DNA from 2 places in the Alteromonas sp. S167 genome. Region 2 is predicted to be linked to the other one. Evidence: riboswitches for the same ligand, from Rfam matches in the RefSeq annotation. Region 2 holds a riboswitch; the other holds the start of a gene.

Region 1 (16,284 bases), on a different contig from region 2:
GCTTACCACGATGTGTCACTAGGCTATGCGGTTAACGATAACCTACGCATCACTGTTGGTGTTAACAACCTGTTCAACACTGACCCAGAAGTATCATACTCGACGTTTGCTAACAGCTTCGACCCGTCAATGTATGAAGTACCTGGACAATTCTTCTACTCACGCGTAAACGTGAACTTCTAATAGAAGTGTAGAATGAATTAATAAAAAGCCTCTTCGGAGGCTTTTTTCGTTTAAGAAGAGTAATAAATGACGATTGAACAACTGATTAACAAAGCCAACGAGGCCTACGCTAAATCCGATTTTGATGGCGCGATGGGATTCTTAAAGGAAGCTGGACTTCAAGGTAGTATGAATGCAGCCCTTGATTATGCTTATCAATTGTCTAGTTCAAAGCCAAAAGAGGCCGTGCAATATCTAGATTCCATTCCTGATTCTGTTAGGCCAATTGTGCATTATCATCAATTGCTTATTGGTTATTTTGGGCAGGTTCACAGCTCAGACAGCGAAGTAGTAGAAAAACTATTACAGCTAGCAAAACAAGGCGTAATTGAAGCAAGTATCACGTTGTTAGCTTATGCACCAGTGAAAAGCCCTGAATTTGAATATGTGGCAAAGGGGCTTCAACAAAAAAGCCCAAACATTTACCAACAACTTCAACTTAATCGCTTTTTATCTGACGGGCACACAATGCTTTCAGGCAACGAAGCAAGTGAATTATTGAAAGCACATTTTGAATCTGCAACTCGTTTAGATAAAAAAGCACGAAATGTTATTGAAGATGTAATGCCAATTGTGGTGTACGAAGACGTGCTAAGTGCCTTTGAATGTCACTATTTAATCACTAAGTTTTCACCGATGCTTGAACCATCTATGGTTGTCGACCCCATAACAGGCAAAGGGCGCGTAGACAGTGTAAGAACGAGCTATATTGCTACGATAGTACCGCAAGTGGCTGACTGGATTACGCGTAAAATAGACACCAGCATAGCCTTACTGACTAACACGCATGTGAATCAAGGTGAGGCGTTAAGTTTATTGCGCTACGAAGCCGGTCAAGAATATAAACCGCATTATGATGCATTGAGTGTTGGTCAGGACGCAGCTATTTTTCAAGATGGTGGGCAGCGCGTTAAAACAGCGTTAGTCTATTTGAATACTGTTGAAAAAGGTGGTTGTACTGTATTTCCAAAGTTAAATTTGAAAGTGGCACCAGTTCAAGGAAGTATGCTTGTTTTTCCTAATACTGACGAACAAGAGAAGACTATTTTAAACAGCTATCATGCTGGTGAAAAAATAATCGACGAAAATAAATGGTTAGTTACAAAATGGATTAGGAAATGTACAACAAACTATGGTAGGTTTATATATGGTAATTAAACTAAAGGATAACACGGATGAAAAATCTATTACGCGTACTACTAGCAGCTTCTGTTGCTTTATCTATGGCTGCTTGTAGCTCTACTAGCAACGATTCATCTTCTGCGTACGCAAAAACTGACGAAGGCGACGATGGAATGGTATGTAAGTTAGAAAAGAAAATTGGCTCTAACCGCATGCATCGCGTTTGTTATTCAGTAGAAGAACGTGAGCAAATGCGAGAAGCAGGTCGTGAAGCTTGGACTCGTATGCAAGGTCGTAATGAAACCGGTGGTGGCGACCTGTAATTCACAGCCTCATTAGTTTACTATGGGAAGCAAAACGCTTCCCATTTTTATATGAATAACAATAATAACCACATCTCTGAATTAACAAGTCGTATTGCAACTCTGGTCGAACAAGCTGACTATGATTCAGCATTGTCTTTTTACGCCTCTTTGTTTGAACAATATCCCGAATTTTTAGGGCCCGAAATGGACGAGCCTGTTACTAAGTCTCGGGCTACGCACATTCATAATGCTGCAAACTTGGCGCGAAGGGCGCTGTACAACGCTTGCTGTAAGATAGGCAGTACGCCTCGAATAATAAAAGCGGTAAACATGTTATGTGGCGTTGAAAAAAAGGCTTTTCAACATGAAGTGCAAAAGCCAAGTTTTCTTTATATACCCGATTTACCGTCTGCTCCATTTTCTAACATCAATGAAGTGGGTGGTCTCAAGGATTTAGTCGACGCTTTGTCTTCACATCAAAACGCTTTTCTTTCTTGCGTCAAACATGCAAACGATAACTATGTCCATGAAATAGGTGAAGTGCCCAAGTCAGATGATTGGAAGCGACTAAGCGAGAATTGGTCTTCCATGCATTTAATGAAAGGCGGCGATTTGACAGAACATGCCAAGCGTCTACCAAAAAACGTAATAGCCTTGTTTAATTCTTCAATACTAGCACATTGCCCTACGCACGCGCCTGAGGTTGTTATTTCAGTGCTAAAGCCAAAAGCTTATATTCCTCCACATTTCGGTATTTCGAATATTAAGTGGACACTGCATATTCCGCTTGTTGTTAACAACAAGGCTTATTTAGATGTAGCGGGTGAAAAAAGAACGTGGAGTGAGGACACAAAAGCGCTATTGTTTGACGATAGTTTTATCCACAGTGCTGAAAACCCGGCTGACGAAGCAAGGGCGGTGTTGATCATTGATATTTGGAACCCTCATCTAACCTCAGCCGAAAAGCAAGACATACAGAAGTTGATGCGCGAATATGCAAATTGGTCTGCACGTTTTGGTGCGATTTCAGTATTGGATAAGAGGTTTTATTAACACCATGCAAGGCCAACCTAATATTGTTATTCCTCAGCTCATCAATGCATTTAGACAAAAAGACTTTTTAAGCATTGTAAAAGCGGTTGAAGCGACGCCGTCTCTTGTTAATATCGACCCCGTAGTAGTGCAGTTATACGGCGGTGCATTACGCAAACTAGCGCAGCATAAAAAAGCGGCAAAAGTGTTCGAAAAAGGGCTAAAAAAGTTTCCGTCATCAACCGACTTAATGAACAGCTATGGCAATTTTCTTTTAGATAATGGTAATCCAGCAAAAGCATCACAGCTTTTCAGAAAAGCGAGCAGTATAAATACGTCTTCATTAGACTATAAATACAACCTTGTAAGATCGCTTGCTGCTGAAAGCAAGTACCGTGAGGCTAAGCAACTAGGAGAGATGCTGTTAAAAAACAGCCCGAATCATCCTTCACTCATTATCCAACTTGCCGCCATTGAAACTGAGCTTGGCAACACAGAAAATGCCGAAGGCTACCTAGTAGCTGTTATCAATATCGATAACCGGAATATTACGGCATTGAATAACTTAGGAAACCTTTTACGGGGGCAGGGTAAACTAGTTGAAGCAATCAAACAGTACGAGTTAGCACTTTCTAACGCCATTCAAGATAAAGTAGATACACCGTTAATTTATCAAAACTTAGCTGCGGTGATGGGACTGAATGGTGATACAGAAGCCGCTTTAGCAATATATGAAAAAGGTTTGACGCGTTTTCCCACAGACAGCGCATTAAATAAAGAGTATGCGCATTTCGCATGGATAAAAAACGTATCATCTCCGTTTTCTTTTTTTGAGAAACAGTTGTCGGTAGAAAATGCAGCCTTAGTAGTGGTTTATTGTGAGTTGATGCTACGAATTGGCGAGGCCGAAAAAGCGCGCAAGTGGTTAGAGCGGTTAACAGACCATGCAGACGATAGCGTTCGCCTTGCCGCGGCCGCTCATTTAAGCAGTGCCCTTCGGGATATGGGAGAGTTTGAAGCTGCGCTAAAAGTTAGTGAAAGTAAGCTTAAAGGAACATCCGGTGATACCATTTCACTTCTTGTTGAGAAAGGGTATGCGTTACTTAGCCTAAATAGATTCAAAGACGCTATTTTAGTATTCGAAAGGGTGTGCCGTATGGCACCGCTTAATCAAGGTTATTGGACATTGCTTTCAACGGCCTACAAGGCTAATGGCAATACAACTAAGTACAGCAACCTTTGTGATTATCAGCGATTTGTGAACGCTCGAATGCTCATCCCCAGTAGCGATGAAAATGACAGTTTTATAAACGTTTTGAAGGACTATCTTTCAACACTGCATAGCGATGAAAGGCACCCAATTGGACAGTCTTTAAGAAATGGCTCGCAAACCTTTGAGAACTTGTTAGACAGTGATAATTCTTTACTACAGAAGTTAAAACATTTTTTAGAGGAAAGGGCCTCGGAGTTTATTGCTAGTCTTCAAACAGAAAAGAAACATCCGTTTCTGTCCAGGTTAAGTCAGGACCTTACCTTTATAGGAAGCTGGTCGGTTCGCCTTCGCAAGTCGGGCTTTCACAAATCTCACTATCACTCTGAGGGGTGGCTAAGCGGTGTGCTTTATATAGACGTGCCGGAAGAGGTTAACCTAGGTGGTAATGGATGGCTTTGCTTTGGTAGGCCAGATATAAACGGCGTAGAAATGGACGAAGATTTTGCGATAAAGCCAGAAGCAGGCACGGTAGTCTTCTTTCCTTCATATATGTGGCACGGCACAAACCCTATTGAAACGAATAGCCAAAGAATGACCGTTGCCTTTGATATTGTTCCAAAAGATAAAAAGGGTTAACAAGGGCGTTGTTTATTACGGGAGTTAACCCTCTATTCACTCAAACTCTGCCGCATCATAGATAGCGTGATACATTTTAATGTGACGCGGCTATACCTTAACACTTGATGCAGCACACATATTCAAGCGTACAGGTGTGTGTTAGGTAACTGGCTCCAATTTAAAAGCCAAAGTGTAGCGTGGTGTATAGCAAATTCGATTAGGGGGACGACCTACATGTTTAATGGCCCCATGAAATATTACCGTTCTGCCAGGCTTAGGTGTGCTGGCGAATACACAGTCATCATGGTCGTTGTAAAATAGCGTTTCGCCTCCCCATTCAATGTCCCACTCAGGACAAAGATAAACTAGCACTGTTAACTCATCTGCTTCTGGTAAGCAGTCGGTATGTGTAAACAGCATGTCTCCATACGATGCATAATTAACATAGCCTCTGTAAGCGCGATATTTTTTACCTGTGGTTTCAGAAATCTGTGCCATAGCTCGCTGGTATACAGGTAATGATGCAATCTGCGCATCGCTGAGTTCAACAGCCCAATGCTTGTATTGCGCCGTATCAGGGCGTGCTACTTCGTTATGTTTAAATGCACTTATTTCAAGCCCTTTGTATATTGAAGTAGCTTCATCTTGTGAGCACAGATTATCGAAAACCCAGATTGGTTTGTTGCCAACAGTATGACTGTAAATTGGTTGTGTCATTGTATTGTTCTTAATTTTATTTCTATGAGACTATGACGGTCATTAATAGCAAATTGTGTTGTACAATCCAACGCTATTGTAAGAAAAACGCTTCGAAAGAAATGCGTATCCGAACGAAATAAAACAGGAAAATCGATGATTGATGGTATGAATAGTCAGCTGTCTCAAGCTGATGTAAAAGCCTCTTTCGACAAAGAAAGAAAAGTAAGGGTTAAGAGTTTCTTAACGCAAGATCACGCCGAGCAGCTTCTATTGAGTCTAACTAATGAAGTTCCTTTTGAAATGGCGCTAGTGCGCGGTGGACGTTACGAATCTATTTCTCAAAGCGCTTGGAAGGCGATGGATAATCAAGCCAAACAGGCTGTTAATACAGAGGTGATGTCAAACGCAGCCAAAGGAATAGGGTTTGTCTACGGACGCCATTTGGTTACATCTACCGAGCGCATTGCGCAAATGAGTAAGTTTTACGATTGGATAAACAGTGAAGCTGTACTTCAGTGGGCGAGGGACCTTAGTGGTTTTGATGATATTTGCACTGCAAGCGTTCAAGCTACGCGCTATACCCCTGGGCAGTTTTTAACCCGCCATCAAGATGTAGTAGAGCGTGAGCAGCGTCGATTAGCTTACGTTATTAATTTAGCTCCGCAATGGCATCCAGATTGGGGTGGTTTGTTACAATTTTACGAAGAAGATGGTACGACCACTGAAAGTTGGGCACCAGAATTTAACACTTTGAGCCTTTTTGATGTAAAACATATTCACAGCGTGAGTTATGTCACCCCTTTTGCTCAGCAGCCTCGTTATGCGTTAACGGGTTGGTTTAAAGCGACCTAATTGGCCTGTATTTGCGCTGAAAGAAGGGAAAATAGCGCTAAATTCAAGTTAATCGATTAAGGAATAAACGAACGTACGTTAACGCTCACAATTGTGACTTTACCGAAAAGTGGCGGTAAAACCAGCAGATAGCGTTAAAACTGTAAGGTGTAAATGGGGTGTTACTTGACTAAACGTAACAATCCATGTGAGTATACTACGTTCGTAGTACTGACGGTTGACGTTTGTACTGCATTCCTGAAACAAAATTGTAAAAGTTTTATACGCCCCTTGCCCGAATATTTTCCTATCGGCGAGGATTCAAATAAGAAATTTGGTTGGGAACTATGTCCAAAATGAGCAAGAGAACTCTTATTGCTTCTACTGTTATGGGTGCATTCGCACTAACAGGTAGCGCAGTCTCTGCAGATACGCTTGAAGATCTTCATAAAGAAGAAGCGAAAATCCACGCGGCTGCAGCGAAATCTCAAGAAAAAATCAATACGTTGTTTGAACAATCTCAAGAACTACTTGTTGAGTATCGTCAAACAGTAGATGAGACAGAAAACCTTAAAGTTTACAACGATTACATCGCTAGTCTTGTTGCTGATCAGCAACGCGGTATCGACTCACTACAGCGTCAAATCGATAGTATCGAAGAAACTAAGCAGGGCATCGTTCCTCTTATGTTCCGCATGATCGACAGCCTTGAGCAGTTCATCAAACTAGACCGTCCAATTCACTTGGATGAGCGTCTTGGTCGTGTAGAGCGTCTTCGTGACCTTATGGCTAACTCTAACGTGACTGTTTCTGAGCAGTTCCGTCAGGTGTTGGACGCATACCTAGTAGAAGTTGAGTACGGTACTAAGATCAACTCTTATCAAGGTACTATTAACGACGCGGGCACAGAAGTAACTGTAGACTTCTTTAACCTTGGTCGTGCTGCTCTTACTGCACTTTCACTAGACCAAACTCATGCTTGGGTTTGGAATAATGAAACTCGCACTTGGGAAAAACTAGGCGACGAGTACCTGTCTTCTGTAATTGAAGCAGTGAAAATGGCTAACGGTTCAATCCCAGCGGACCTAATTAAAATTCCAGTTAGCGCAGCGGAGTAATAGTTAATGAAACCAGTATTCAAAACTCTTTTAGCCGCTGTTGCAGTAGCGGTTACGGCAACCGGAGCACAAGCTCAGGAAGCAAAGAGCCTTAAAGATCTACTTGATCAAGTACAGCAAAACCGTGTATCTGAAGCACGCCTAGACAAGCAACGTGAAGCTGAGTTCCAGTCTGCACGTGCTGACAAGCAGGCGCTTCTACGTAAAGCTCAAGCTGACCTTAAAGCTGAGCAAAACCGTGGTGACCGTCTTCAGAAGCAATTTGCTGACAACGAAGTAACACTAAACGAAAAAGCAGCTGAGCTAGACCAAGCAACTGGTACGCTTGGTGAAATGTTCGGTGTTGTACGTCAAGCGTCTTCTGAAGCGTTTGGTCGTATCTCAACGTCTATCGTAAGTGCACAATTCCCAGGTCGTGGTGAGTTCCTTGCTGCAATGTCAGAAGACTCTAAAGGCCTACCAAACATCAAAGAACTTGAAGATCTTTGGTTCGCACTACAAAAAGAAATGACTGAAGGTGGTGAAGTAGTTAAGTTCACTACAGAAGTTGTAAATCTAGATGGCGGCTCATCTCAACAAGAAGTACTACGTGTTGGTACATTTAACCTTGTTGGTGAAGCTGGTTACCTAGCTTACGACGCTGAAGGCGAAATCGTACAGCCTCTAGGTCGTCAGCCAGATGGTCACTTTGTAGCTTCTACAGCTGACCTAATCGACGCAACTTCAGGTTTCACTCCTTTCTACGCTGACCCATCACAAGGCGCTATCCTTGGTCTATTGAAGCAAAAAGCGACAATGTCTGAGCGTTATCACGCTGGTGGTCCAGTAGGTTATACAATCACGCTTATGCTTGGTGTTGGTCTACTAATCGGTCTTTACAAAATGATCACGCTTACGCTGGTTGGCGGCAAAATGCGCTCACAGCTTAAGAACGTTGGCAACCCTTCAGATAGCAACCCTCTAGGTCGCATTCTTAAGGTATACCAAGAGAACAAGACAGCTGACGCTGAAAACCTTGAACTTAAACTTGATGAAGCAATCTTACGTGAACTTCCACGTATCGAAAGCGGCATTAACGTAATTAAGATTTTCGCAGCTATTGCACCTCTACTAGGTCTACTAGGTACTGTACTTGGTATGATCGAGACATTCCAAACTATCACACTATTCGGTACTGGTGACCCACGTATGATGGCTGGAAGTATCTCAATGGCTCTTGTAACTACTGCTCAGGGTATTATCGCGGCTCTGCCTCTAATCCTTACTCACAGCATCGTAGCTTCTCGTAGCAAGTCAATCATCCACATTCTTGATGAGCAAACTGCGGGTATCGTAGCTGCTCACACAGAGTCGGAGAAGGCGTAATATGAATTACCTGATTGGATTATTCGAATCGGTCAGGGACTTTATCGCTACCGGCGGTGACGTACTATATTTCGTTGCTGCCGCGCTCTTTCTCATGTGGGTATTAATGATTGAGCGTTACTGGTATTTAACCTCGGTCTTTCCAAAGGTGAAGAAAACAATCATCGCCAATTGGGATGCCCGAGCTGATACCACATCATGGTATGCGCATAGAATCCGTGACGCGTGGATTTCTCAAGCGTCAGATGACCTAAACGCTAGAATGCTGATTATTAGAACCATTATTGCAATGTGTCCACTAATCGGTCTACTTGGAACAGTGACCGGAATGATCGGCGTTTTCGAGACAATGGCAACGCAGGGCACCAGCAACGCTCGTCTTATGGCCGCTGGTATCTCTATGGCAACAATCCCTACAATGGCGGGAATGGTTGCAGCGCTATCTGGACTGTTCATCAGTTCACGTCTTGAAGCGAAAGTGAAGCTGGCAAGAGAAGGGCTAGTTGATAGCCTGCCACATCATTAGAGAGAGAGATTATGGCTCGAAAAGTCAGAACCGAGGAAGAAGATGCACAGATCGACATGACGCCCATGTTGGACATCGTGTTTATCATGCTTATCTTCTTTATCGTTACCACTGTTTTCGTTAAAGAAGCAGGGATTGAAGTTAACAAGCCAGATGCGAGCCAGGCAATTCTTCACAAAAATGCGAACATCTTTATCGCCGTAACGGAAGATGGAAATGTTTGGTTAGATAAACGTGAAGTTGCGCCGGACAGCGTAAGAGCGAATATTGAAAGACTGCTTACCGAGCAGCCTACTGACTACGTAATCATTCAAGCCGATGTTAAGGCGAAGCATGGTTTGGTAGTTGAGATTATGGATCAGGTTAAAGCCGCTGGCGTTAACCGAGTCTCGGTAGCGGCAAGGGGATAAGATGTTACGTATAATTGTATCTATACTATTAGGTGCTGGTGTTGCATTTGCCCTGTTCGTTCTAATGGCTAAGTTGATTGAAAACTCATCTAGACCAGCAGACGAAGTACCGCCTGCACCGGTAATTGATATTGTAATGCAGGAACCAGACGACCAGACGCAAACGCGTACTCGTGTTCCGCCACCACCTCCGCCTCCGCCGCCTCAGCCTCCAAAAATGGAGCAAGTTGAGCCGGAAACAGCGGAACCAGATGCAGACGGTTTTAGCTTAGCTATCCCTGCTGTAGATACTGGCGGTGTTGGTGTAAACATTGGTGGTGTTGGTGCTATGCAGCGCGATGGTGATGCTACACCTATCGTTCGTATCGACCCGAAATATCCACCTGATGCAGCCCGTGACGGCCGTGAAGGTTGGGTAAGACTATCTTTCACAATCAACGAAGTTGGTGGTGTAGAAGATATCGAAGTTATCGAAGCTGAACCTAAGCGTGTATTCGACCGTGAAGCGCGTCGTGCGCTACGTAAGTGGAAATACAAGCCTAAGATTGTAGACGGCAAGCCGGTTAGACAAACAGGCATGTTCGTACAGCTAGACTTTAAACTGGAGCAATGATCATGATGAAACAAACATTCAAAATGTCAGCATTTGCTTTAGTGCTTGGTGCAGGTGCGGTGCTTTCAGCACCGGCTGCCCTAGCGCAGTCGGCACCTGTTGTTTGTCCTGGATATACAAAAGGAAAAACAACGCTTGTAGGTGAGCGTACGGGTAAGAAAGTGCAAAAAGCTTTCGAATTCTACAATCTTGACCAGGTTAACGAAGCGTTAAATGTTTTATACGAACTTGACCCTTCTGACGACTTTGACAAAGCGTACGTGCAACGTTTTATTGGTAACTTGCTAGCAGCACAAGAAGGCCAAGGCGGTAAAGCGTTGGGCTATCTTGTTGATGCAGTAGAGCCAAAAGTACTGAATGATCTTGAACACGCTCAAACACTGAAACTTCTTGGTGACCTGAGCATGCAAGAAGAGAAGTACACGGGCGCTATCAAGTGGTACAATGCTTGGATGGATTTTACGTGTAAAGAAGACGCTGATACATATACGCGTTTGGCACAGGCGCTATTTGAGTCTAAGCAATTAGACAAAATGGTAGAGCCAGCAGACAGAGCAATTGCACTGTACGAAGAGCCGAACAAAAACCCGTATGTATTAAAGCTGACTTCTTACTACGAGCGTAAGATGTACCCAGAAACGGTTGCAGTAGCTGAAGAACTAGTACGTGTTTTCCCTCAGGAAAAAACGTGGTGGTCTCGTCTAGGTTTCTTTTATCTTTTAGTTGAAGACTATAAAAAAGGTCTTTCAACGTTCGAAATGGCGTATAACCAAGGCTTTTTGGAGAAAGAGAACGAAATAAAGACACTTGCTCAGTTATACCAAACAAACGGTATGCCTTATCGCGCAGCTCGTCTGCTTGAAAAGCACATGAAGGGCGGTTTGCTTAAGAATGATGCAGATATGCTTGCAAATATTGCGAACGCCTATCACCAGGCTAAGAACTTTAAAACTGCGGCAGGCCTTTATGCGCAAGCAGCAGCGAAGAGTTCAGACCCTGAGCATTATCGCAAGCAAGGTACGCTGTTAATGGTTGCTGAAGATTACAGAGGCGCTATAAAGGCTCTTGAGAGTGCGTTAGAGCGCGGTATTGATAATCCTGCTAAGGTCCACTTCTCATTAATGGAAGCTAACTTCTATGCAGGTAACTTCAAAGCAGCCTACAAGCACGTAGTTGAAGCTAAGAAAGATCGCTCTATGCGTCGCAATGCGTCAGCATGGGAACCTTACATTAAGGAAAAAGCGAAGAACCGTGGTATTAGCATTTAATACTTCGAACTTTCTTTGAAAGCCTCCCTTGGGAGGCTTTTTTATTGCCAATAGAAAGTGCTTTTGACTAAAAAGAGGCTAATTGCAGTTCTTACTTTGTCATTAACGAAGCAAGTTTTTCAGAATCTATACTTTTTCTAATAATTGCTTGTAATTCTTTAATGCCGTTTGCACCTAATTGTGCTTGCAGCGCGTGCACAGACTCCATGCCACTAGTTAAAGCGCTTAGAACGTCTTGTGTTATTAGTTTTTCACTAAGACCTGCATTTGCACGTTGATAATGCGCAATAGCAATAAGGTAGGGCTGCGCATCACCAAGCTGTCGATACCCTGAAGCAAAGTGAAGCACCTTTTTAACGTATAGCGTTTGCAAACTTTCTGACAAAGAAGAAAACGTCGCACTGGCGCTTATTGCTGTTTGGAGGTTCTGTAACGTTACCGTGAGGGCACGAGCGTTGTCAGTTAAGGGCAAAAGTGCCATTGCGCTTGTTTCGCCACTGGCTTTGTTGGGTTTTCTGCCTGTATCAACAATAGAAAATTTATTAGCCTCCCAGAATGCATGTAACTCATGTGTTGCACCGTACGATGTAGATACGGCATCTACACCTTCGCTTTGAGCTTCTTTAATAATTTGTTTAAGCATATTACTGCCCAGCCCTAGGCTTTGAAGGTGAGGTATAACTGCAATGCGATTTATTCTCCAGTAATTAAGTAAAGCCGTATCTTTATTAGCGCTCAAAAGTGCTAATCTTTGGGCGCCTAAATGGCCTTTAGGACGACGCTTGCCGTCAGCAATATCAGAAGCCAGTGGTGCTAGTTTTTCTCCGCCTTCTTTGTTTACGATACATGCCGCAACAATTTGATGTTCTATTCTAAGTACTGCTAGCACTGTCTCTGGGCTATCATAAATTCGCATGAAATCGTCAGGAGTCGTCTGATAGTGCGCTGAAGCAAGTAGCTGCATTATGCTACTCACATCCTCTAAAGACAGTCGGTTAATTTCTTCAATTGAAAACACAGCATGTTGTATCTCTAAATCGTCGTCTCTTTTAGGGCTAAGAGATAGTGAGCTGTTGAACAAACAGTGCGACGTAAGGAAACGCTCGAGTAAATCGTTGTCATACCAGCGTATTGGGCTGGTTAGTGTTATATGGGATACCCTATTGCTTTCCAAAGTCGGCATAAGCTTCAGCATAAAGCCGCTACCACTTCCCTCGTATCCTTGAAGCGTAGTACTTAATAACCAATGATGATGATGGGAAATAAATGACTGCAACGAAGGTAGAGGAATAGAGGCCGCTTCATCAACAATTAAAATGTCCCATTGTTCGTCATGGTCGTTAACCAATCTAGGATCGTCCGGTGCTACCCATTGCAAGGTGCCAGAATCTAGCTCTAATCGTGTTTTTCTTGAAGAAATAGATAAACGTTGGTCATCGTCGTTAAAAGGAAGACGTTGTAGTATATTCGCAATGTTTTCTATGTTGCTGCTGGTAAGCAGAATGTTTTGCCCTTGTTTTAACAAGTGAACAGTAAATAAGCCTAAAAGAGAAGACTTACCTCGCCCCCTAGGCGCGGTAATAGTGGCATTAAGTGCTTTCTTATTGTAAAGGGCCTGTAATTCGGTAAAGGCTTTTTCTTGATCGGCCGATTTGAACGGCGCTGCTGTATTTTGCTTGTTTGTATTCGCCGCCAGTACGGCGTTGTCTGGAATAATAGTTTCGTTTTCGTTATGAAAACATACCCACGGTTGCAGCTTAAGGTGTGTTACAAAATAGCGCAGATATCGACTGTGCTTTTGCTCGTAGCCAAACGATATAAAATCTAAATTTACATTATGGGGCCACTTTTCTAGGTCAGGACACAGTAAGACCAAACAGCCACTTTTTTTCACCGTTCCGGCTACGGCCATCAAAATACTGGGCCTAAATACACTGCGGCAATCTAAAACAGCAATGTCCCACTCGTTTCCCAGTAAATTCTGTCGATTCTTACCCTTTAACTTAGCACTGTAGAACGTGTTTACAGTTAAGTCAGGGGCTAATTGTGCTAGTAGCGCAGTGGCCTGTTCATCAACAAATGTTTCGTTACCGTTAACAACAAGTAACCGCCTATGAATGCTTGCGTTTAACTGTGCGTTTTCATAAGGGAAATGAAGCCAATTACGTAATTCGTTTAGCGCCATAGGTGTGATTTTTCGTTATACTTAGCCATATAGTAGCGATTTATAAAGAGGAATTCGAATGCGCTTTCTTTCTCGGCGTTTAGTAATGCCAAACGATCTTAACTATGCCAATTCACTTTTTGGTGGGCGCGCGTTGGAATGGATAGACGAAGAAGCTGCCATTTGGGCAATTTGTCAATTGGAAACCAATTGCCTGGTAACAAAGCACATTGGTGAAATTAGCTTCGAGTCTCCGGCATTACAAGGCGATATTGTAGAATTTGGATTAGAGACAAAAGCAGTAGGTCGTACTTCTATAACGGTAAGTTGCTTGGTAAGAAACAAGGCAACAAAAAAGACAATTTGTTTTGCCGACGATATTGTGTTTGTAAAAGTAGATCCTGAAACTCGCCTTCCAACGTCTCACGGAAAAACTTTAGAAGTTCTTAAGGCACAAACCGACGATGAAGTTCGTAGGCTTAATATGAATATCGAAGAAAGCTAAGTGTATATGTTATTTCTAATATGAAGTTAGCTTAACGCTAACTTCGCTTGACGATGTTTATCTAACTGGTAGACTCCGTCGCAGTTTTTGAGTGCGGCAGTTTAGCTGCGCTCACGTTACCAAGGGGTGTCCGTTTTCGGTCTGAGATCCACATCGTGGGAACCCTTACACCTGATCCGGATAATACCGGCGTAGGGATGGTGCACAATTTAGCCTAATCACCTGCCGTTAAAGCCGGGTCTTTTTTCTTTAGAAGAATAAGAGATCCCATGTACAAATCACTTTTCACACTTTCATTAATTGCCAGCTCGGTTTCTGTTTACGCTCAAAACGTTAGCGAAAATGCTCAAACAGATAGCGCATCGCCAAAAGACATAGAGCGCGTTGTTGTAACAGGCGATTTTCGTCAAACCACGTTAGACCAGCTGAGTGCTAGTGCTTCAATTATTGATCAAGAGCGTCTTCGTAGCAGACAGCCTTCTCATGTCGACAGTGTGTTAAACAGTATTCCCAATGTTAATTTTGCTGCTGGTGCTTCGCGAGGACGTTTCATTCAAATTCGCGGTATTGGTGAGCGCAGTCAATTTGCTGAACCCATTAACCCTTCAGTTAGCTTCATCGTAGATGAATTCGACTTCTCTGGTTTGGCCGCTGCGGGCATTATTTTCGATACTAAACAGTTAGAAGTATACCGAGGCCCTCAAGCCACACTGTATGGAACAGGTGCATTAGCCGGTGCAGTAAAGCTTACTAGTAATGAAGTAGGTGATGCCGCGCCAGATTATGTTGAAGCGCGTATCGGCAATAAAGATAGCTATCGTATAGAAGCGGCCACTGGCAATAATATCAACAGCGATTGGGGATATCGTGTTGCATTAGTACATAACCGCAGCGATGGTTTTGTTGAAAATACGTTTTTAGGCAGAGACGACACCAATAATATTGACGAATCGGCACTGCGTTTTGCTTTAGAAGGTAACGTTAGCGAACGCACTAAGCTAGCATTAACCTACCGCTGGTTTGATATAGATAACGGCTACGACGCATTTTCATTAGATAACGACAATAAAACACGCTCGGACGAGCCGGGTTTCGACGAGCATCAAACCCATGCAGTGAGTATACGCTCTACAACGTCTTCAAAAGCGGGCGACTTAATTCTTATCGCAACACATGCGTCTCATAATATTGCGTATGGCTACGATGAAGATTGGACGTTCACCGGCTTTCACCCATTTGGCTATACCTCTTTTGACGCTTATTTCAGAGATGTAGAAACACAAACCGGTGAAATCCGATTTGTTTCATCTGAAAGTGCTGCTTTGTTTGATGGCATGACCGATTGGACACTGGGCGCATTTTACAAAACCACTGAAGAGAATTTACTTCGTCAATACACCTTCGCAGACGGCGACTATGCAAGTACCTACGAGCCAACCACTACGGCGCTTTATTTACAGACAGAAACCGCGCTTCAAGAAAACCTGACATTGGTGGCGGGCCTTCGTTTAGAAAATTATGACTTCGACTTTATCGATAATAACGGTTTAGGCCGTGCATTCGACACCAATATGGTGGGCGGTAAAGTGGCACTGCAATATACAGCCGGTGACCATTTCTACTATGCAAGTATATCGCGCGGCTTCAAAGGCGCTGGCTTTAACCCAGACAATCGTCTTCAAGACAATCAACGTTTCTTTGATGAAGAGTACAACTGGAACTATGAGTTAGGTGTGAAAGGACCACTGTTTACACCGTCACTAACAGCACGTGCCGCTATTTTCTTCATGGATAGAAAAGACACACAAATAAGTGACTTTGAAGTTATTGAGCGTGAAGATGGTAGCTCGGGTTTTGCAGACGTCATTGCCAATGCTGATGTAGGCGAAAACAAGGGAGCTGAACTTGAGCTTTCTTGGTTTGCAAGCGATGCGTTTCGTATTGATGCCTCGGTAGGTTACCTAAGCGCTAAATTTGAAGGTTACACACTTGCTGATGGTACTGTTATTGATGAACAACGTCAGGCGCAAGCACCAAAATGGACTGCTAACGTATTTAGTGAATATGCGTTTACCGATAATCTAATGTGGCGCGTCGATGTAGACTTTAAAAGTGAGTACCGTTTCTCAGATGGCCATGACGTAACGTCGCCAAGTTTTGCTTTAGTGAATTCAGAACTGGTGCTATTTAGCGGCGATTGGCAAACTTCATTATGGGTACAAAACGCGTTTGATAGAGAGTATTTCACACGTGGATTCGGCGGCTTTAGTAAC
Region 2 (16,284 bases):
ACGGCAATACGCCGTCTCTAAAGTGTGCCGACTCTCGTGTGGAAAGCGACAGCTCTGCATAAGGATTAAAAATACGATGGGCACATATAAGCTGTAGTAACTGTTTCTCGTTGGGTAGCTGTTTGTTTGCATGTGTATTTCCACCCGTTGTATTACCTTCGCAGCTTCTAAGGCGCGGAAAAGAAATTGAAACACGGCTTTGCCAATAATGCTGTTGTAGTAGCTGTGCATGAAGTGCTGTCATGGCGCTGTCTACCCGCCAATCACCTAACCCCAATAATGCACCAATACCTATTTTATCTATACCTGCCGCGCCTATGCGGTCGGTTGCTTCAAGCCGCCATAAAAAGTCTTGTTTCTTTCCCCTTGTGTGAAATTTTGCATACTGCATTGGACAGTATGTTTCTTGGTAAACCATAACGGCATCAAGCCCAGCCTGTTTAAGCGTGGCATATTCATTTTGCTTTAAAGGCTGCACTTCCATCATTAGGTAGCTTACCTTTTCTCTTATAGCGCTTAATATTTTTTCAAAATAGGCCATGCCTACTTTAGTTTCGTGTTCGCCCGTCACTAACAGCACTTGGCTAAAACCCATTTCTTTAATAGCTTGTATCTCGGTAAGGGTATCGCTTACGGTCAAGGTAGTGCGCTTCAGCTTGTTGCTCATAGTGAATCCACAGTAGGTGCATTCGTTGGCGCACAAATTAGACAAGTAAAGCGGCACAAAAAGCTGCATGGTGTTCCCAAAACGATGGCGCGTTAGCGTGTAAGCGCGCTCTGCCATGGCATCTAAATAGGGAGTAGCAGCAGGAGAAATTAATGCCATAAAGTCGTTTAGCTGCAGCGTGGTTTTACACAGCGCTCGCTCAACGTCCTTTGGGGTTTTGCTGTTTATCGACAGTGCTAAATGCGACAAGTCTTGGGTTAATAGTGTTTGAGCAACATTCATAAAAAGGCTACTCCGCCATGTTTTTATTTGAAGAGCTTTTATCTGAAGCGCTAATGTCTGAACCGCTTATATTTGAACGGCCTGTCCCTGATAAGCCTGCATTTGGGCTGGCTTCTGTTGAGGTGGCTGCTTTTGAGGTGGCTGCTGTTGAGGTCTTCTTTTTTGACGAACTTAAAAACGCAGTAAACGGGCTAGAAGCTTCGGCAAATTTACTGCTGTTACTAAGGCCCGCTTCAAATGCATGCCGGCCAGCTTCAACAGCTTGTGCAAACGCTTCGGCCATAGCAACAGGGTTGTGTGCAGTAGCAATAGCAGTGTTTATCAGTACAGCGTCAACCCCTATTTCCATGGCGTGCATAGCTTGGCTGGGCTTACCAATACCCGCATCTACAATTACCGGCACTCGTGCTTGTTCTACAATAATGTTTAAAAAGGGCTCTGTTTGAAGGCCCTGATTACTGCCAATGGGGGCGCCTAGAGGCATTACCGCAGCGCAACCTACTTCTTCTAAACGTTTGCACAATACAGGGTCGGCACCGCAGTAGGGCAGCACATGGAACCCTTTTTTTACCAAGGCTTCGGCGGCCTTCAATGTTTCGATGGGGTCTGGTAATAAATAGCGTTGGTCAGGGTGGATCTCTAATTTTATCCACTGGCTTCCAATAGCTTCATAGGCCAGTTCTGCTGCAAACAACGCTTCACTGGCATTCTTAGCGCCAGACGTATTCGGCAGTAAAGTAACGCCTAAATCGCGAAGTGCCGCCAATGTATTATCACTAGCGCTACTCTGTGCTACGCGCTTCATGGCCAAAGTGACAATAGCGCTTCTTGATGCTGCAATAGCTTCTTTCATCACATTCGGGTGGCTGAACTTCCCTGTGCCTGTTAGCAGCCTAGATGTGAACGTATGATTGGCGAGTGTCAGCATAGTTATCCTCCTGCTACTAAAGTAAATATATCAATGTTGTCGCCCTGTTCTAGGAAGGTTTTAGGCCAGTCTTTTTTGCTCACAATAGCGCTGTTCTTCGCTATGGCAGTGCCGGTATCGTTAAGCTGTTTTAAAGCAATAAGTTCGGTAAGAGTAATGGGCGAGATAACGCTTAGGCGTTGGCTATTAACGTGAATATTAATGGTTGTCATAACATACCTTGCAGTAAGTAGACCGAGGAAGAGAGAAGGTGTGCATTTCACCTGTGGCTGCATTTGCAGTTAGGTAGTGCCCCCATTTTAAATTAGCGTTGTCTTTTCTAGCCAAGTACAGCAATGTCTGCGTAGTTTGGTGGCATGCAGCCATACCTACTACTGGGCCAAGAACCCCTTGCGTTATGCAGTTTTCTTGTACCTGAATGCTGTTAACTAGGCAGTTATAGCAACCGCCTTCTTTGTTAGTAGCAACGTTAATTGCTTGCCAGGTATCTCCACTGGCTGCAGCAATGAATAAGGGTATTTGTGCATCAACACATGCCTGGTTTATTTGCTGACGTATTGCTACATTGTCGGTGCAATCTAGTATGCAGTTTGCAGTACTCATTAAACTAGGTAGGTTATTGCTGTCTGCATAAAGGCATTTTGCATGAATATCTATGTTTGGGTTTACTTTGTGTAGCTCGTTGCTAAGGACTTTGGCTTTTAAGTCGCCAAGGTGCATTTCGTTGTAACTAACTTGACGCTGCAGGTTACTAATATCAACTATGTCGCCATCTACCAGCGTAATGCGTCCTACACCAGCACCTGCTAAGTATCGTGCTGCCAGACTTCCAAGCCCACCTAACCCAATTACAACGACATGTGCGTTAGCAATGTTGTGCTGGCCACTTTCCTCAATGCCATTAACTAAAAGCTGACGGCTATATCGTTTTATGTCTTGGTTAGTTAGCAAAGCCCGCCTCCTTCGAAAGCAGCTTGAAGGCACTAACCGGTTTTTCTGCACGTGTAATAGCGGTCACCATGGCGATGCTATTCACGCCGGTTGCCGCTACATCGCGAATGCTGTCGAAGTCTATACCGCCGATAGCCACCGTAGGTGTTGGTTTACACAGCGCTACATATTTAGCTAACCGCTTAACGCCTTGGGGCTGTGACGGCATACATTTGGTAGTAGTGGGAAATATATGCCCAAGCGCAATATAAGATGGCTGAAGTGCTTTTATGCGCTGAATTTCCGCGTAACCGTGAGTAGACAAACCAAGGCGTAGCCCTGCTTTTTGTATTGCTTTAAGGTCTGCTTTATCTAAATCTTCTTGCCCTAAATGTACGCCGTAAGCGCCAAATTCTATGGCAAGCTCCCAATAGTCGTTTATAAACAGCTGGCACTGGGTGTTTTGGGTAATGCTAACCGCTTCTTTTATTTGGTCAGCAATATACTGCGGCGAGCCTTCCTTTACGCGCAGCTGAATTATTTTTACGCCCGTGGGCAATAGCATTTTTATCCAATCAACGCTGTCTACTACAGGGTAAATACCCATGTTTTCATTAGTAAGTGAGGCAAACGGTGCAGTATTAATTTTACAATTTTCGTGGTTGCCGCAGCGCTGTTGCTGAAAATGCTGGTATTCGGCACAGCTAGAAAAAACAGCAGGAAATAGCGCTGATTGCTCTGGGAAGCCGTTGGTTCTTGCTAGGTGTGTGCTTTTCGAGAGATTTACGGTATTTGATAGGCTCGCTGTATCTGATAAAGACGTAGAGCACATTGACGCCGGGTACAGTGAAGATACGGACTTTTCGCGCACGTGCATAACATACGCATTAGCTAGGGTAAGCGCGTCGTCAATGTCGTAGCCGTTAACGACAAATGCACACAATGCACTGCTTAACATGCAGCCAGTTCCACGCAGTCGACCATTCGCGTTTCTGGGTTGCTGAAATACGCGAAAATAGCCGCTGGTAATGAAGTAGTCGTTAACGGTGTGTTGCCATTGCGCATGACCACCTTTTACCAAAATCGCATTTGCGCCGCCCTCAAGCAGTGCGTGCGCCGCTGCTTGTAGGGTTTCAATACTGTTTACGGAAAGCCCGGTAAGCTCACAAAGCTCATCCGTATTAGGTGTTATCAAATCCACAGTGCTTACTAGTGTGGAAATAGTGCTTTCGCTTAGGTCAGTTAACATTGCGCCCGTTGAGGTGCGAAGCACGGGGTCCCATACCACAAAAGGTCGTGGGGTTTGCATCGACTGAATTCGCGTACACAGCAATAAGGCTTGCTCATCGTTAGCAATTGCACCTATTTTAATTGCTGCAGGCGTACCCTCGTGTTCAAGCACTTGCCACTGTTCGTTAAGTATCGACGCCCTAACAGGTACACTGTTTACCATCATCGTATTAGACTGCACAGTGATTTGCGTAGTAATGGCACATGGGTGTACGTCTAAATCTGCCAGCGTAATGGCATCGCGGGTTATTCCCGCGCCGCCACTAGAGTCAACGCCACCCACGCACCATACGGTCGGGCGTTTTTCACTGTGCGTTGTCATGGCAGTTCAACCTTGCTGTCGGCACTGTGATAAAGCTCGGCGCCAGATGCGTTGAAGGCCTTTGCCATGTCTTGCATACCTTGGCTTTTTACTTGTGCCTGTTCTGCTGCGTTTTGCTTAGCCTCAGTTTGTTTAGCTACTTCTTGTTTTGTCTGATTTTCTTTCGCCTGGTTTTCTTTAGCGACGTCACGCACTTCCTGTGAAATTTTCATGCTGCAGAACTTTGGGCCACACATTGAACAAAAGTGCGCAACCTTTCCAGATGCTTGTGGCAAGGTTTCATCGTGGTATGCACGGGCAGTATGAGGGTCTAGCGCAAGGTTGAATTGGTCTTCCCATCTAAATTCAAAACGCGCTTTCGACATGGCATTGTCGCGTATTTGCGCACCTGGGTGACCTTTTGCTAAATCAGCGGCATGAGCAGCAATTTTGTAGGTAATTAAGCCCTGTTTTACGTCTTCTTTATTAGGTAAACCTAGGTGCTCTTTTGGCGTTACGTAGCACAGCATGGCGCAGCCGTACCAACCAATCATGGCTGCACCAATACCTGAAGTGAAATGATCGTAGCCAGGTGCAATGTCGGTGGTTAAAGGGCCTAGTGTGTAAAACGGTGCTTCATGACAGTGGGTTAGCTGCTCTTCCATATTGGCTTTAATCATGTGCATAGGTACATGACCTGGGCCTTCAATCATTACCTGAACATCGTATTCCCACGCAATTTTGGTTAGCTCGCCTAGTGTGCGTAGTTCAGAGAACTGCGCGTCATCGTTTGCATCGGCTACGCTGCCGGGGCGAAGACCATCGCCAAGCGATAGGGACACATCATACTGGGCGCAAATTTCACAAATTTCGCGGAAATGTTCGTACAAAAAGCTTTGCTTGTGATGGCTTAAACACCATTTCGCCATTATAGAACCACCACGTGACACAATGCCGGTTACGCGTTTGGCTGTAAGGTGTACATACTCAAGCAGTACGCCCGCGTGAATGGTGAAATAGTCAACGCCTTGCTCTGCCTGCTCAATAAGGGTGTCTTTAAACATTTCCCAGGTTAAGTCTTCTGCTACGCCATTAACTTTTTCTAACGCTTGATAGATAGGCACGGTACCCAGCGGCACGGGGCTGTTACGCAATAACCATTCACGGGTTTCATGAATGTTACGACCGGTAGACAAATCCATAATGGTGTCTGCACCCCAGCGGGTTGACCACACTAGCTTTTCCACTTCTTCTTCAATAGACGAAGTCACCGCGGAGTTGCCAATGTTGGCGTTAATTTTCACCAAGAAATTACGCCCGATAATCATTGGCTCAAGTTCAGGGTGATTAATGTTGCACGGAATAATGGCGCGGCCCGCAGCGACTTCATCTCGCACAAATTCAGGGGTAATGTTCTCTGGTAAGTTAGCGCCAAAGTGCTCGCCTTTGTGCTGCTGAGTTAGCTCAGCGCTTTTTATAGCTTGTCTGCCCATGTTTTCACGAATGGCAATGTATTCCATTTCTGGCGTAACAATGCCTTGGCGCGCATAGTGAAGTTGGGTTACGTTTTTTCCCGGTTGCGCTTTGCGTGGTTTACGCTCTCGAATAAAACGGAAATCTTCGGTGAAGATATCGTTTTCTCGTTCTTTAGCGAACGAAGACGATACACCGTTAAGCGTTATCGTGTCGTTTCTTTCGTTTATCCAAGACTGCCTTAGCGGCGCTAACCCTTTATGAACATCTATAACCTGAGCCGGATCTCCATAGGGACCTGAGGTGTCATAAACCGGAATAGCTGGGTTAGGCTCAAAGAGTGGATTTTCTTCTGTACCGCCAACCAAGCTGTCGTGCTGATGAATATGGCGCATGGCCACATTGATATCGGCACGGCTACCGGTTTCATAGTGACGAGTTGAATTTGGGTACGCTTCGCCCGCTAATTCATTGATAAATTGTTGCGCTTGTTGGCGCTGTTCGCGTCGAGTAGACATAGCATTTTGGCCTTTCGTTTAGGTTTTAAAATGCTTGTCAGGAGTGAAGGAGAATATAACGCAAGATTGAAGCAAGAAAGTTGTCGCGGTATGTGGCTTTTTGCGCGGTGCAACACCAAGGCATCAAGGTGTGAGGACATCCAAACCACAGTGACAACGCGTGCTAATACAACAGCACAACAACATTTCTACTTCAGCATTATATTTTCTTGTTCCCTTCGCAGGTATTAGCCTGATCAGGTTCAACGGATCCCGCTTTCGCGGTCTCAGCTTACTGGGTATCCAGTGAAGCACTCCGACAAGTAACTTGCTTTTTACTATATATCTAACATGTTTGTGAAAACAAGAGGGGCAAGCGCTTATGAAGAAATTATTAATGTTCTCTTAGCAAAGTAGTTCGAAGTAGCGTGCAAATTTCATTACTTATTGTGTCTATATTCTCAGGTAATGACAGCGCGGTAATAGAATATCCTTCAACAAAAGGCACGAAAAGCGATGCTGCAATAGTGGCATTACTATCTTGTGCTGCAACGGGGCGAAACATATCTGCAAGAACATGTGCGTAAGCTTTGTAGTAATTATCAAGATATTGCTCAATCGAAGCATTTCGCGTTGAAATGGCCCAATATTCTCGAAATATTCTGCACATTTCTGAAAGTGCCAAACCGTGTTTTAGAAAGTCAGAGACCACGCGTTCTAAGTCAGAATCTAGCTGTTGCAGTGAGGTAAACTTAGGCATTGCCCGCATCTCTTCAAGGCATGAATGAAAATAACGGTCTGCCATAGCCACCAGTAAACTGTCTTTATTTTTAAAGTAATATTGAACATTGCTTAGTGTCATATCTGCGTGTGCTGCGACCTGCCGCATAGTAACGCCATAGTCACCATCGGTTTTTAACAACGCTAACGCCACATCGAGTATCTTTTCCACCTTAGCGTTTTTTTTCATACAACCTTCGTTCTGTTAATCATTGTTTTTCACGTGCTTTGAGTAATTTACCTAAAGTACGCGCGTTTTTCCAAAATCTGAGGTTGTCATTTTAGGTCGAATGACCTAATATTTCAATTGTTAGGTCATGTGACCTAATTTATTTAAATGATTAACTGTGTCAAAGAGGAAATGTGATGATTCAGGCGTTACGTACACCAGATACTAATTTTGAGAACCTTGCCGATTACCCTTTTGCAGCGCATTACGTTGAAGATATTCCTGGGTACGAGGGCCTAAGAGGGCATTACCTTGACGAAGGCGAGCGCGATGCCGACGATGTTTTTCTATGTCTTCACGGTGAGCCAGCATGGAGTTACTTATACAGAAAGATGATCCCTGAATTTGTTAAAGCGGGCGGACGCGTGGTAGTGCCTGATTTATTGGGGTTTGGAAAGTCAGATAAGCCAGTGAGTGAAGATACCTATACTTTTGAATTTCATCGAAACTATCTTATTAGATTGATAGAGAAGTTAGATCTTCAAAACATAACCCTGGTGTGCCAGGACTGGGGCGGATTGCTGGGGCTAACATTGCCAATGGAAATGAAAGAGCGCTTTAAGCGCCTGCTAATTATGAATACTGGCCTATTAGTTGAACCAGTTACTACACCGGCTTTTCTAGAGTGGCACGATGATATCGTAAAGCCCGCTTCGTTATCGCTTGATACATTCTTTAAACAGTATGCGCCAAGTATCAGCGATGAAGAGGCCAAAGCCTATGCCGCACCATTTCCCAGTAGAGAGTATCAAGCCGGTGTACTGAAGTTTCCCAAAATTGTGGCAAACCCAGATAAAGCTTGTATCGATATTTCAAGTCGCGCGTTTACGTTTTGGAAAGAGGAATGGGAAGGCGATACCTTTATGGCGATTGGTATGAAAGACAAAATGCTAGGGCCAGATGTAATGCACTATATGCAAAGTGTTATAAAAGGTTGCCCAACACCTATGAAAGTCGAAGAAGCGGGTCACTTTGTTCAAGAGTTTGGTGATGTTGTAGCACGTCGTGCGCTTGCTCACTTTAACAACGTTTAAGGAGTGAGCACATGAAAATAATGCATTTAGTTTTTCATCCAGACCTGGCGCAATCGCGCGTTAATAGAACGTGGCAAAAGCAGCTTGTGGAGTCGGGTAAAGTTACGACGAGTCGTGACATGTATAGCGAATATCCAGACTTCAACATTGACGTGGAAAAGGAACAAAAGCTGTTGATGGGACACGATAGAATTGTGCTTCAATTTCCCATTTATTGGTGGTCGATGACACCGCTTTTAAAAAAATGGCTAGACGATGTACTTCAATACCAATTTGCCTATGGAAGCAAAGGAGACAAGTTACAGGGTAAAGACTTGATGATAATTTGTTCTGCAGGCGGACAAGCTAAGAATTATAGCGGCTTTCATATGTTTGCCACTGTACCTGAGATACTTAAGCCGTTTCAGTTAACAGCAAATCTAGCAAAAATGAACTACGCACAGCCTTTGTATATGTTTAACGCTGACGCGTGCAGTGACGATGAAGTACAAAAATATGGAAAATCATGGGTTAAGGTTATTGACGACAGCGCGCGCAGTGACGGCCTGCGCTTCGCAAATGCCAAAATTCATGATGAGCTTAATGATGTTTATCAACAGCTAGGCATGGCCTAGCTGTTGGGCATTAACCAATTGCTTGCTGCCCTTCTTTGTAAAGCTGAAGGGCAGTTGCTGTGTCTTGATTACGTTCACTTATGGCTGACAACAGCAATAAATCTTCTTTTCGCGCTTTCATTTTGGTCGCTTTTAACAACGCTTTTTCGGCAAGTACGTCGTCACCTGAGTTAAAGGCTACTTGGCCAAGTGTTGAATATAACGCAACGTTTTCTTCATCTTGTTTAATCCAGCTTTCAAGCAGTCGTAGTGAGGGTGAAGAGTCTGGAATATTAAGCTGTGAAAACAATGGGAAAAGTGCAGTGTTCGGGCCACGCTTTTGCCATCCAACCAAAAGCTGTTGAGCGTCGGCATGCATGCCTTGATCAAGCAGTTGTTGAACGTATGCAGCACGATAAGCATCGTCATTACGCAACTTTCTAGGAAGGTTTTCCCAATAGCTTTTTAGCTCTACAGCACCTTGTTTGCTGGCAATTTCGGCAAACTTACCCTTAGCTATACGCTTGCTCCATGTGGTGTAGGCATCTTTAGGTAGTGCCTTGCGCCAACCCGATAAGTTTTCTTCCAAGGTTTGCCATTTGCCAAGCTCTGCAAGGGTTTGCGCTTTTAACTGAACGACAGGCTTACTGTCGCGCTCTTGCTCGTCAAGGGCGTCTAGCTTTTCCAGCGCTTCTGCATGTTTGTTATCTACTAAATCAATACGTGCATGCATTACCGTGGCAGCTACTTTAGCTGTAGGAAAGTCGGTGGCTTGTGTTAAAAAGTAACGCGCTTTCGGTAGGTCGCCATTCGTAAACGCAATTTGTGCCGATGCTAAGTAATTTACACCTTCAAAGTCACCGTTAGTGGTTTTGCCAAGGGCCTTCTGCGCTGTGTCTAAATCGCCAGCGGCCATGGCATGTAAACCATCGTAAAAAGCGCGTTTACGCTTGCGGTCGCCCAAACTACCAAACCACTTATGCGAGCCTGTAATAAGACTTAACGCCCACAGTGTTGCTCGTGATAACACGTACCAAGCTACAAGCGCACCAATCAGCAAAATACCGAAGCTGATAATATTCATTTCAACGGCGGTATCACCTAGAGTGAACAGCACATAGCCTTGATCGCCTAACAGCATGGGGCCAATAATCAGTGCGGCTACGAACGCGGCTAACACCGCAAGGGCAATAGCTAACCATTTCATAGTACGCTTGCTCCTTGACCAAATACTTGTTTAACACGGTTGTCTAACAGTCTTTCTAGCGGCTTTTGCGATACAAGTTCACTTGGAATAGGACGCGAGACATCGGTGTTTAATAAGTTTTGTAGTGCGCTAACAAAACCACTTACTTGGCTGGCTTCAATATCAAACTTTTCAATAAGTATGGTTTGAGCGTATTGAAGTGATTGATTGTAAAGCCCTGCATCGCCTTTAAGCGCTGCAGACTGTGCGTGCATTAGCTGTAGACGAAGTTGCTCTTTTACTAAAAACTGCGCTTCCAAAGAAAGAACGGGTTGTACTGGACCGTCTATGGTTTTGATGGTGAGGAAGTCGTCTACCAACGAGCGCCACACCTTTGCCAAATTGTCTTTCCAATCATCGGCAGACTCTGACAACGTATTGTCTTCGCCGTTAGCATCAACAGGTTTCTCAAATGTGTCTAAAGGCAGTTTATCAATTTGTGCAACCATGCCGGTTAGCGCTAGTGCAACAGAGCTTGGCGATACTTGTTTTAACTGCTGCAACGTTTGAATATCTTCAGCAACAGCTGCACGAACAGGAAGTACAGACGGGTCAGCTAGAGACTTTAAACGTTTGTCAGCATTTACTAACAATAGGATGGCAGTACGAACATCATTTTCTAACCAAAGCTTTCTGCCTGCCATGCGAACTAAATAGTCGGCTTCGGCAATTAACCAATCGGCAGGGCGACGGCCTTCCATATTCTGAATTTGTTCAAGTGCCGATTCAGCCTGTAGCGCAAGCATATCGTTTTGCTCTTTAAGCGCAGCTACCGTCTCTTGAAGGGCGCTGTTAGTTTGCTTAATTTCGCCAAGCGAAGCGGCAAGCGTTGCTCGGTCTGCCGCTAGCTGTTGTATTTGGGTATTGGTGTTTTGCTGGGTTGACTGAACGTTGTTATGCGCAGCTTGTTGTTTGGTGTAGTACCAATAGCCAGCGCCGGCTAGGGCAAGTACCGCCAACAATAAAATGAAAACCACAAACCACAGCAGTCCGTTACCCGAAGACGACTTTTTAGCACTTTTGGAAGCTTTGTTATCGTTAGTTGCAGTCGACTCGATAACGTCTTTTTCTGAACTTACGTGAACGAGTTCCTCATTATGAGGGCTGTTATCTTTATTGTTGGCCATTCAATACTCCCAATTGTCCTTTACCCAAGCGATAAGTGCTTGGTCGGTTGCGCGATGACATATTTGAACGCGCGAAGCCCCTAATCTGTTAAGTGACGATGCTATGCGTTCACTTACGGTTACCCATGGTAACGTTAGCAATGCATTGCCATAGTGCGAAATAAGTTGCGTCGCCATGGCCTCGCTTGTAGCGATAATGCCGCTAACGTCGGCAATTTTCCACCGTTTTGTGTACACAGGCTGCGTAAGTAGCTCTCTTCTGTATACACAAAATGTGCTAATAATTCTTCCTTCTCTAGCTAAGCCCTCTGATATTGCTTGCCGGCCGCCTTCACCTTTCATAATAACTACATGTTGATCATTTGCCTCATTGAAATAGTGCATTGCCACTATTCCCTCTGAGGTGTGTGACTCTGGGGTAACGACGTTCTGAGCAGCGTTTTTGGGTAACCCTTCTCGCAGCTTTCGTGCTGTAGCGTCGCCAACAGCAACAAAAATTGGGTAGCTATCGTGTGCAGACACATAGTCTTGCATTGCAGTAAGTACGGTTTCTACGGCGTACACGCTAGTCACAATCACCACGTCTATAGCATTTGTGGTAAGTAATAACTGCGCTGCTTTGTGCTCTGAAACCACTTGAACTATATCTGTTGTGGCTACGCCCACTGCGTTAACACCTGCAGCATCGAATGCTTTAGCACTGGTATTCAGTTTGGGTAATGGGCGTGTAAACAGTAGCATAGTGTATAGGCTGGCTTGTGCGTTAGCTTAGTTATACAGCGCTTTAAGAATGTCACCTGCGCCCTGCGCTAACAGTGCTTCTGCTACTTCAACGCCTATGCTCTTAGCGTTATCTCGAGGTGCTGTTGCCGATGCAAAAAGCAGTTCTGAACCATCTGGTTTGCCAACCATACCAGTTAGCGTAAGAGCATCACCGTCAAGCGTTGCAAAGCTTCCAATGGGCACTTGGCAGCCGCCTTCAAGGCGCTCATTCATTGCGCGCTCTGCGGTTACACGAGTATTGGTGTCGGTATGGTTTAATGCCTGAAGTAACTCAATAAGTTCACCGTCGTCATTTCTACACTCAATGCCCACAGCACCTTGCCCCACTGCTGGTAGTGAAATATCTGCCGGTAACGGCATACGAATACGCGACTCCATCTCTAGGCGAATTAACCCTGCAGAGGCAAGAATAATGGCGTCGTATTCGCCCGCATCTAATTTGGCTAGGCGCGTGTTTACGTTGCCGCGTAAGTCTTTAATAACTAAGTCTGGACGAAACTTTCTAATTTGGCATTGGCGTCGAAGGCTTGATGTACCTACAACTGCACCTTGTGGAAGAGTATCTAATGAGTCGAAATTATTTGAAACAAACGCATCGAATGGGTTTTCTCGTTCGCAAATAGCATGAAGCCCAAAGCCTTCAGGAAATTCAACGGGAACGTCTTTCATTGAATGCACGGCTATGTCGGCGCGACCTTCAAGCATGGCGACTTCAAGCTCTTTAATAAACAGCCCTTTGCCACCAATTTTGGCAAGGGGAGTATCTAGAATTTTGTCACCTTGTGTGCTCATAGGTACTAGCTCAACCGCCATTGTGGGGTAATGCTCCAGCAGTTTTGCCTTTACATATTCGGCTTGCCAAAGTGCTAAAGCACTTTTTCTTGTGGCAATTCTAATGGTGCGTGTGGTGTTGAGATTACTCATGGCCTTTCCAAAATTCTAAATTATTAAACTTTATCTATTTCTAGCGCTTAGTATACGCGTTTTCGTACACAAAGTTTGCATGTATAACGAGTTTTATATTTGTAGATTGGATAAAAACCAGTCTATGCTATGTGTGAATTATGTAGTTGATAATTAAACGGAGATTAAGTGTTGTATGGACCATTCATCGGTACGACAGTTGTTAAGGAATTCGCAGCAGGATGAAGCCGAAACGAAAAGAAGGCGATTAACGCTTTATTTTATTTCGTATGTTGGCGGCACCATTATGGCTTTTATGGCATGGCTCAACTTTGGGGGCGGCGATACATTATTGGTTGGCTCTCTCGCGGCATCAGCTGCGGTAATCTATGCCAATGTTGCGCTTTCCCATGCGTTTCCGCGAAACGATACCTTTTATTATATTGCTGGCCTTATTGTAGTCTTTACCGTCAATGCGCTGGTGTACACCGGTGGTTTGAATAACACGGGCCTGTACTTTATTTTTCCACTCATTTTCATTCAAATTATAGTGGTGCGTTTTAAGCCTGCCATCTTGTATGTGTCGGTTACTTTGGGTATAGCAATAGCTCTGTTGTTCAACCAAGAACACATTGTTGCCGAATATCCGCCTGAACACGTGTCACGATTTTTAATTGCTACGCTTTGTTTTATTTGTGTTGCGTTTATTGGCGAGAACTTCTGGCATCAAAGCCGAAAAGAAATGCTGAAAGAAAACCTAGAGCGAATGCGTCAGGCGAATACCGACCCACTCACTAAACTGCCAAACAGACGCTTTCTTGATGCAGTATTTTTTGATAGAGCCATGGAAGACCCTGTATCGTATTTCCCTTTAAGCGCGGTAGTGGTTGATATTGATCACTTCAAAAAAATTAACGACACCTACGGCCATGACGTGGGTGACGATGTGCTTATTCATTTCACTCAGCTAATGAAAGAATGTGTAAGAAATACTGATGTCGTTGCTCGAACAGGCGGTGAAGAGTTTCTCATTCTTTTCCCTCATGCTACGTTAAGCCAAGCGGTAAAACTTGCAGAAAAAATTAGGGAGAATGTAGAAGCAAATCCGTTTATTCAAGGCGATATTAACCATCCAATAACGGCAAGCTTTGGTGTAGCAACTGCGTTAACAGACTCCAATATAAATGCTGCCCTTAAACAGGCAGACGATAAACTTTATGTGGCGAAAAAGAACGGTCGCAACCGAGTAGTGGAATAACACTGTTTTGCTTCGCTAGCATTGAGGTATTGGTAATTAACTGTGCTATTACATGCTGTTATTAAAACTAAAAAACCGCTTTTAAAAGCGGTTTTTTGTGTTTCTAACAATATAGGAACTGGCGTACTACTTAAGTACCTTCTGCAGCCAAGCGCTTATGTCGTTTAATTCTTCCATGCATACGTTGTGCTGCATCATATAAGTTTGCCACGTCACGTCAAACCCATTACCTTTCAGTACTTCATACGCTGCGTTACCCATGAAAACAGGTACCACTTCATCTTGCTCACCGTGGGCCATCATAATGGGCGTTGTTTTATTTGTGCTCTGCGCTTCGTTTACTAGTAAGGTTGGCTCGCACATATAGGTAGAGAGCGCTAGCACGCCGGCAAATTTGTGTTTAATTCGCGGTGCAATATGAAGTGCAATGACACCGCCTTGCGAGAAGCCTGCCAACACAATACGGTTCGCAGGAATGCCATTGTCAATTTGCGCTTGAATAAGCTGTTCAACTTGTTCTGCAGATTCTTGTACACCTGCCAAATCGGCGCGGCTGTCGAAATCCATTGATTTTATGTCGTACCACGCGCGCATGCGCATGCCCCCGTTTACAGTAATAGGGCGTTCTGGCGCGTGGGGAAAGATAAACTTAACTGCAAGACTACTGGGAAGCTTTAGCTCAGGAACGATTGGAGCGAATCCGTGACCTGAGTCACCAAGGCCGTGTAACCAAATAACACATGCTGTAGGTGTTGTTGTTGGATTTATTTCCACGCATGGTAAAAGTTGCTCATTCATCTTTCTTTTCCTAATAATAAGCGCTTTTTTAGTTACTACAGGGCAGTAACTGAAGTGCAACTACTACAAAGCGATATCCTTTATCGCCCTAAAAAGCACGGTTTCTCTTGTTTTAATTTAGGTTCAGAAGCCACACCATATTGTTTAGTGGCGTGCGGCATAGCGCACACAATATTGGTTGTTACGGCTGTGATGCGAGATATGCTATCATTGCGATAAGAAATCACCATACTTTGATAGAATTTTAATATTTTATGGCTTCACTCCTTGGCAACTTATTTATACTTGCAGCACCTTCCGGTGCGGGCAAATCTAGCCTGATAAAGGCACTCATGGAAAAATACGAAGGGAACAGCACAACACCAATGCAGGTGTCTGTGTCGCATACCACGCGTGCACCGCGCCCAGGCGAGGAAGACGGCGTGCATTACCATTTTGTAAGCCGAGAGCAGTTTGAAGCACTTATCGAACAAGGCGTTTTTTTTGAGTACGCCGAAGTGTTTGGTAATTATTACGGCACGTCGCGTGTTACTATTGAACAAACACTGCACCGTGGAATAGACGTGTTTCTAGACATCGACTGGCAAGGTGCAAGACAGGTGAAGAAGCTAATGCCAGATACTTGTGGCATCTTTATTTTACCACCATCGCTTAATGTATTAGAGCAGCGCTTAAACAATCGCGGTCAAGACAGTGAAGAAGTAATCGCTGGACGTATGTCTCAGGCTGTTTCTGAAATGTCGCATTTTAACGAGTTCGATCATGTAATAGTCAATGACGACTTTGCTACCGCGCTCAGTGAACTTGAAGCAGTGGTTACGGCACAGCGTTTACGAACCGTAAAACAAGAAATGCGTCATCAACCTATGTTGGACGAATTGCTTGGTAGCGCGTAAGCTTCACCTAGTAATTAAATAATGTGATTTACAAAATTAGCCACGAAGGGCGAGCTCAACGCGATCTTGCTGTGCTAATTTCAAACAAAACGCTAGGATCGCGATATACAACCATGTATACTACGTGGCCGTTTTTTGAATAACTTGCTCAACCTAATTTTCGGAGAAATACATGGCTCGCGTAACTGTAGAAGATGCCGTAGATAAAATTGGTAACCGCTTTGACCTAGTGCTTGTTGCTGCACGCCGTGCACGTCAGATTGCCACTG

What was found. Region 2 has a riboswitch for thiamine pyrophosphate ahead of thiC (phosphomethylpyrimidine synthase ThiC). Riboswitches for the same ligand answer to the same signal wherever they lie in the genome.
Region 1: linked by a shared signal. The riboswitch ahead of V7R35_RS01670 (TonB-dependent receptor) and the one ahead of thiC (phosphomethylpyrimidine synthase ThiC) in region 2 are both predicted to bind thiamine pyrophosphate.

What each region holds. Positions count from the first base shown of each region.
Region 1 is NZ_JAZETR010000001.1:383,007-399,290, forward strand. It holds gene V7R35_RS01595 (TonB-dependent receptor) at 1-183, shown strand, start outside; gene V7R35_RS01600 (prolyl hydroxylase family protein) at 250-1,380, shown strand; gene V7R35_RS01605 (hypothetical protein) at 1,398-1,667, shown strand; gene V7R35_RS01610 (aspartyl/asparaginyl beta-hydroxylase domain-containing protein) at 1,719-2,702, shown strand; gene V7R35_RS01615 (putative 2OG-Fe(II) oxygenase) at 2,644-4,530, shown strand; gene V7R35_RS01620 (2OG-Fe(II) oxygenase) at 4,672-5,229, opposite strand; gene V7R35_RS01625 (2OG-Fe(II) oxygenase) at 5,365-6,063, shown strand; gene V7R35_RS01630 (DUF3450 domain-containing protein) at 6,399-7,160, shown strand; gene V7R35_RS01635 (MotA/TolQ/ExbB proton channel family protein) at 7,167-8,525, shown strand; gene V7R35_RS01640 (MotA/TolQ/ExbB proton channel family protein) at 8,527-9,051, shown strand; gene V7R35_RS01645 (ExbD/TolR family protein) at 9,063-9,461, shown strand; gene V7R35_RS01650 (energy transducer TonB) at 9,463-10,074, shown strand; gene V7R35_RS01655 (tetratricopeptide repeat protein) at 10,077-11,342, shown strand; gene V7R35_RS01660 (GNAT family N-acetyltransferase) at 11,434-13,527, opposite strand; gene V7R35_RS01665 (acyl-CoA thioesterase) at 13,586-14,011, shown strand; TPP riboswitch at 14,124-14,226, shown strand; gene V7R35_RS01670 (TonB-dependent receptor) at 14,281-16,284, shown strand, end outside.
Region 2 is NZ_JAZETR010000005.1:193,676-209,959, reverse strand. It holds gene thiH (2-iminoacetate synthase ThiH) at 1-949, opposite strand, end outside; partial or broken gene V7R35_RS09970 (thiazole synthase) at 1,116-1,877, opposite strand; gene thiS (sulfur carrier protein ThiS) at 1,880-2,089, opposite strand; gene V7R35_RS09960 (HesA/MoeB/ThiF family protein) at 2,076-2,828, opposite strand; gene thiE (thiamine phosphate synthase) at 2,818-4,419, opposite strand; gene thiC (phosphomethylpyrimidine synthase ThiC) at 4,416-6,389, opposite strand; TPP riboswitch at 6,586-6,697, opposite strand; gene V7R35_RS09945 (TetR/AcrR family transcriptional regulator) at 6,763-7,338, opposite strand; gene V7R35_RS09940 (haloalkane dehalogenase) at 7,515-8,411, shown strand; gene V7R35_RS09935 (NAD(P)H-dependent oxidoreductase) at 8,423-9,025, shown strand; gene V7R35_RS09930 (heme biosynthesis HemY N-terminal domain-containing protein) at 9,036-10,211, opposite strand; gene V7R35_RS09925 (uroporphyrinogen-III C-methyltransferase) at 10,208-11,377, opposite strand; gene V7R35_RS09920 (uroporphyrinogen-III synthase) at 11,378-12,118, opposite strand; gene hemC (hydroxymethylbilane synthase) at 12,146-13,084, opposite strand; gene V7R35_RS09910 (GGDEF domain-containing protein) at 13,260-14,321, shown strand; gene V7R35_RS09905 (alpha/beta hydrolase) at 14,448-15,119, opposite strand; gene gmk (guanylate kinase) at 15,374-16,015, shown strand; gene rpoZ (DNA-directed RNA polymerase subunit omega) at 16,188-16,284, shown strand, end outside.